Regions from separate parts of the Alteromonas sp. OM2203 genome, predicted to be linked through region 2. Evidence: predicted binding sites of a transcription regulator. Region 2 holds the regulator's gene; the other holds the start of a gene.
What was found. The regulator MetJ, encoded in region 2, represses methionine synthesis genes. The targets are predictions, from matches to a motif close to TAGACGTCTAGACGTCTA.

Region 1 (3,182 bases), 310 kb from region 2:
GGTAAATTCAGGCGTAAATAGCTTCTTAGCAGCAACGTTTTTCTGAAAAGGCTTCGACAGTCCTGTATCAACCGTTCCAGGATGGTAACAAACGAGCATAACGTCTTTCACCCTGCGCTTATATTCGACCGATGCGGTTTTCACGAACATGTTAAGCGCCGCTTTTGATGCCCGGTAACCGTACCAACCGCCGAGTCCGTTATCGGAAATACTACCAACCCGAGCACTCAAGCAGACAAGAGTTGAACCCTCTTTGCTAACAATGTTAACGAGATGCTTAAGCCATAACGCAGGCGTAATGCTGTTGGTAGAAAAATAAGCTGACAATGCCTGTTCGCTGATGTCTTCCAATCGTTTTTCAGGGTGTACTTCCTTTTCCTCGTTATGCAAAAAACCCGTGGTAATTAAAACGGTATTTAGCACGACACCCTGTTCGTTTAACTTTTTAACGAAAGCGCCAATATGCGCATCATCTTGTTGCGCTATCTGGTGATAGGTAACGTTTTCTTTTGGCGTAAATTCAGACGCAGGCGCTCGACTAACCGCAATAACTGCCGCGTCATTAAGGCGATATTGCTCGATAAGTGCGCTGGCTATGCCACCTGAGGCGCCTACAATTAGCACATTATTTTTCATTTGCGTCTCCTGGAATGCAGCGATCACATTGACGTTTTTTCCCCGTCAGTAAATAGGAAATAGTGTACCTATGTTTGGCAAACACATTGTAGAATGCATCCGCGAAATAACGAATAATCGGCCAGCGAAGCGGAGCATAAAGCCAACCCATTCCTACTGCCTTCCACGCTTCATGAGTCACGTCTAGCCCAGTTATCAAAGTACCATCGTCGCGAAGACCATGAATTCTGGCGTTAAGGGCATCCCAATCTAATGTTGGATAATTCGATGAGAAATCCGGAGACTGAATGTCTACCAACGTCAATTTGTTGTGCTTGTCTCGTTTGCTTAAATGTTTCATTTCGGCCATGCAAAGTGGGCAATAGCCGTCGTAAAATATAATCACGTTAAAATACCTCTGCTAAACCGAGCGTGTCTCTTCGTTTTCAGTGCGTTTGCTTCTGAAAGCGTGCGCACAGCGACCAGCACTTATCTCTAAGTGCCAATAGCTTAAAATCTTTTTGGACCGCTTTGCGTTATTCTTATTTAATATTCGTTTATACGATAAAAAAACACGCTTGGATGACTTGTGTTGCAGGCTGCTCGCACCCACACTAGGTTCAAAGATTAATAGAGGTTTTACTATGGCAAATTTACAAGTCGCAACCTTAGCAGGCGGATGCTTTTGGTGCATAGAATCAGCTTTTAACAGTGTTGATGGTGTGGAAAAAGCAATTTCTGGTTATGCGGGAGGTCATAAAGCTGATCCTACATATGAAGAAGTTTGCGGGGGTAACACGGGCCATGCTGAGGTAGTACAAGTAACATTTGATGCAGATAGCATCAGCTACCGTGAAATTTTAGAAATTTTCTTCGCGCTGCATAATCCTACCCAGCTAAACAGGCAAGGAAATGATGTGGGCACACAGTATCGAAGCGCAGTTTTCTATCACGACGACGCCCAAAAAGCGGAAGCAGAGAAGATTATTGCAGAAATTACTGAAGATGAAATTTGGCCAGATCCTGTTGTGACCGAGGTTGTAGAAGTGAATAATTACTATGATGCCGAAGATTACCATCAGGACTATTTTAAAAATAATCCGCAGAACCAATATTGCTCAATGGTTGTTGCCCCTAAGCTCGCAAAGTTTAAAAAGACCTTTGCTTCACGCCTTCGCAGTGATGCGTAATGGAAAAGTTATCTAATCAGAGCCTGACTTAATGGTTCAGAAATAAGAAAGGGTTGCTTGGCAACCCTTTCTTATGAGTATCGTTTAAACTATTCAAACCACGCATTGTTAATTTTAAGGGAAAATAGAAGAGGGGCCAAATCCTCGTAACGACGTAAGTGCGCATCGCATGTGGCATTTTTCAAATAATTTTTTTCCCAAGGATCGTTGATAATCCACAGAGTATCGTCAATTGACACTAAACCTTCCATTGACGCGTTATCCATCGTGTATTGGTCGCAGCTTTCGTCTTTTGCCACGTCAAAAGTGATGGGAATGCGTTTGGTGGCTTTACTGCCGCTGGTATCAATTACCCAAAGTTCGTTATCGTTTCTTGCTGCGCCAAATAAATAAGACGCCCCCGTTGAATGGGTATACATAGCTAAACCATTGAGAGGATGATTGCCTGACGTAAATGATGGCAGCTGTAAATCAGGCTCATCTACTGTTGCAAACTCCTTCGACGCAAAAAAATCATCATCAATATTTAACGAAAAAATACGAGGTTGCGCTGCTTTGTCTTTTTCCAACGCTAAGTATAACGTGCCGTCATTAGCCATCGTCAGGCCCTCTATCCCATCGTTAGGAAAGTTCCCCACTTCAAATTCAACAGGGAATTGCAACGGCCGCACGCCTGCCATCTCAACAGCTCCATTGTCTTTGCGTGTCAGCTTTACGAGTAACGTGGGATAATCAGTAGAGCCAGTATCCTCATACTTAGTTTCACACCGCGGACTTAATGCTCCTGTTCGAGTTGCATCTTCGGTGACCGTATAGACTACATTCGGATCCCTGGGGTCTACTGCTAATGCCTCTAAATCTGGTTCTTCATTTAAGTAGTTAAAAAAGCAACTTCTTCGCACATTTTGCGAAAATGAAAAACGCTCACTCGACGATACCAACATTGCAGTAGCAGGCGAAATATGATGAAGCTTTAACTGCTGAGCTGTATCAGCACTGGCATCTGCAATTGTAACCAGCGTGTCGTTCATTACAACCAGCCCTGATGTCTGCGGGTCGAACATAACGTTACCGTTATCATCCAAAATCCATTTACCAACTGCTACTTCTGTCAGGTCCTTGGGTTCAGGCGTAATAACCACATCTACCGGCTCACTGCATGCACTAAGCAGCATGGTCATTATCACCGCACTTGTTACGTATTTAAACATGTCTTGAATTCCTATCTCCTTTCATGCGAAAGAGAACTACTACTGAGGCGCGATGCTCTTTACTGTACATTTTTAAAGCAGAGAGCAACACGGCCTATTACTAAAAAATTGTAAGGGAGTATAACGAGCATACCGTTTATGCACAAAAAAGAGTAAAGTTATATCG
Region 2 (3,182 bases):
CTCAATAGTAGCCTTCTGGCGCTTTAGGTACGACACACATCGTTCAGTACTAACTCTGGCGCTAGCAATTGATTATAAGACGTTTTTAACTGCTTAGTTGTATTGCGCTCACGTTAATTTATCTATACCTACAACAACAATAAAATAGCGACAGACCGAGGGCAAAACACCGATGAACCCTACATTCAAGGATACCATTTTACATGTCAGATTTTAGACAACGCGCACTCGATTATCACGCTAAACCTACCCCTGGAAAAATCCGCGTTGAGCTGTCCAAGCCTGCCGATAGTGTCGATGACCTTGCTCTTGCCTATAGCCCAGGCGTTGCCGAGCCGGTCAGAGAAATCGCTGAAGATGCCGACAACGCTTATAAATATACGGGTAAAGGTAACTTGGTTGCCGTTATCAGTAACGGAACCGCTATTTTAGGGTTGGGGAATTTAGGACCTCTGGCATCGAAACCTGTAATGGAAGGCAAAGCCCTGCTGTTTAAGCGCTTTGCGGGGCTTGATGCTATCGATATTGAAGTAAAGCATCGCACTACAGAAGAGTTTATCAACACTGTTGCCAACATTGCTGATACCTTCGGCGGAATTAACTTAGAAGATATTAAAGCGCCAGAGTGTTTTGAAATTGAGCAAGAGCTTATTAAGCGTTGCAAAATTCCGGTGTTTCATGACGATCAGCACGGCACGGCTATCGTAACTGCAGCAGGTATGCTTAACGCGCTAGAGATTCAGGGTAAAAATATCGAGAGCGCTAAAATTGTATGTATGGGTGCAGGGGCTGCCGCGGTTGCCTGTATGGAGCTGCTTATTAAGTGTGGTGCTCAGCGCGAGCGTATTTACATGCTTGATAGAAAAGGCGTCATCCATACTCGTCGCGAAGATTTAACTGAACACAAAAAGCTCTTTGCGAATAATACCGACAAGCGGACGTTAGAAGATGTTATGGAAGGCGCAGATATCTTTGTTGGCGTATCAGGACCAGATGTTTTGCCACCAGAAACACTGGCGCTAATGGCTGAAAACCCAATTGTATTTGCCTGTTCAAATCCAGACCCTGAGATAAAACCAGAACTGGCTCATGAGGTGCGCAAAGACCTTATCATGGCCACAGGTCGCTCTGACTATCCGAATCAGGTGAATAATGTTTTATGCTTCCCGTTTATTTTCCGGGGCGCGTTGGATGTTCGCGCAACGGCAATTAACGATGAAATGAAAGTGGCGGCCGTAGAAGCTCTTCGCAGTATTACCAAAGAGCCTGTTCCCGAGGAAGTATTAGCGGCCAGTAAAAGCGACAGCCTGACGTTTGGTAAAGAGTATATTATTCCGAAGCCGATGGACCCTCGCCTTTGTGAACGCATTGCAACTGCAGTTTCTAAAGCAGCAATAGCGTCTGGTGTGGCACGTTTGCCCGAGAGCGCAAGCGAATAAAATTCAATCTTTTTGTCGTTGAAAGCTAAGGTTGCTAAGCGCAGGTTTTAGCTTCTCAACACAGGCTGTAAATTGCTGATATAACACGCAGCAAAAAGCGGTGCCTTTAGTGCGAAATCATTTCACAGTAAGGGCGCCGCTTTTTATATTTTAATTAGAAGGTAACGATTAGTCGTCTTCGGTTACGTTGTTCTCGAAACTTGGGTCAATCCCCATCTCTTCCATAATACGTCTAGCTTCTGCCGGGACGCGGTTAAGGTTGTCTTTACGCAGATCATCATCGTTTGGCAAAGGCTGCCCAGTAAACGCATGTAGAAATGCTTCACAAAGCAGCTCGGAATTAGTCGCGTGACGCAAATTGTTTATTTGACGGCGGGTGCGCTCATCAGTCAGAGCTTTGAGTACATTAATTGGGATAGAGACAGTGACTTTTTTTACTTGTTCGCTTTTTTTGCCATGCTCTGCGTAGGGGTGAATATATTTGCCATTCCATTCTGCCATTGTGCTAACTCGGTCTACTCTTTTTATATTATGAACAGAAATTCTAAACAAGTTCACGAAAAGGTCAATTGAGCAGTGTAAACCTCTTGACGTCTAGACATATATTCTTTAATTTAGACGTCTAAACGTCCATAAGAACATATTTTTGAGAGAATAAACCATGGTTTCGTACGCGCAAGGTATCGATGCATTAAACCAGTCCCTGTCGGAACTGCGTGATATAGATGTATCTTTTGAATTTTTTCCGCCTAAAACGGAAGCCATGGAGCAAACCCTTTGGAAATCGGTCGAGCGTTTAGCGCCGCTAAAGCCCAGCTACATGTCGGTAACCTATGGTGCAAACAGTGGCGAACGCGACAGAACTCACGATGTTGTTAAACGCATTCAGCAGCAGACAGGCGTAGCCGCAGTTCCTCATTTAACCTGCGTCGATGCGAGCCGCGATGAGCTTAAACAAATTGCTAAAGACTACTGGGATTCAGGTATTCGCCGTATTGTAGCGCTACGGGGCGATTTGCCGCCGGGAGTAGAAAAAACAGAGATGTATGCCTCTGACTTAGTTGCACTTTTGAAAGACGTTGCCGATTTTGATATTTCTGTTGCTGCTTATCCTGAAAAACACCCCGAAGCGCCTAATGCCCAATTCGATTTACTCAATTTAAAGCGCAAAGCAGAGGCTGGCGCTACGGAAGCCATCACGCAGTTCTTCTTCGATACTAGCGTATTTTTGCGATTCAGAGACAGAGCCGCCGCCGCTGGTGTAGATTTAGATTTAGTACCGGGTATTTTACCCGTAACCAACTACCAAACTTTGGTTAAGTTCGCAGGTTTTACGAACGTACACGTGCCTGGCTGGTTACACAAAATGTTTGATGGCCTTGATGCTGATGACCAAGCTACTCGTAACCTTATTGGTGCAAACATTGCTATGGATCAGGTTAAAGTGCTGGCAAAAGAAGGGGTAAAGCACTTCCACTTTTATACATTGAACCGCAGTGAACTCAGCTATGCTATCTGTCACATGTTGGGTGTGCGTTCAGGTGCGTAAAACCAATCCGCAAAGGTAGTCACTTTGAGTGGACGAAACATGCAGACGAGAAGGCGCAGCTAATGCGCCTTTTTTGTATAAAGTTTATATTAAACTTTTGCCAGCGAGGCCGCCCCCAGTTACCATTCAAATAACAAGTTATGAACTATCGATACCCATGGGTCTTAAAATCAAGCCCCCCATACTCCTTCTTT

Region 1: the regulator MetJ is predicted to act here: its motif matches at 1,166-1,183, upstream of msrA (peptide-methionine (S)-S-oxide reductase MsrA).

What each region holds. Positions count from the first base shown of each region.
Region 1 is NZ_CP183209.1:3,747,782-3,750,963, forward strand. Features, by position in the region: gene ACM0P2_RS16520 (SDR family NAD(P)-dependent oxidoreductase) at 1-636, opposite strand, end outside; gene ACM0P2_RS16525 (thiol-disulfide oxidoreductase DCC family protein) at 626-1,021, opposite strand; gene msrA (peptide-methionine (S)-S-oxide reductase MsrA) at 1,260-1,805, shown strand; gene ACM0P2_RS16535 (hypothetical protein) at 1,895-3,016, opposite strand.
Region 2 is NZ_CP183209.1:4,062,642-4,065,823, forward strand. Features, by position in the region: gene ACM0P2_RS17800 (malic enzyme-like NAD(P)-binding protein) at 204-1,439, shown strand; gene metJ (met regulon transcriptional regulator MetJ) at 1,608-1,940, opposite strand; gene metF (methylenetetrahydrofolate reductase) at 2,101-2,988, shown strand.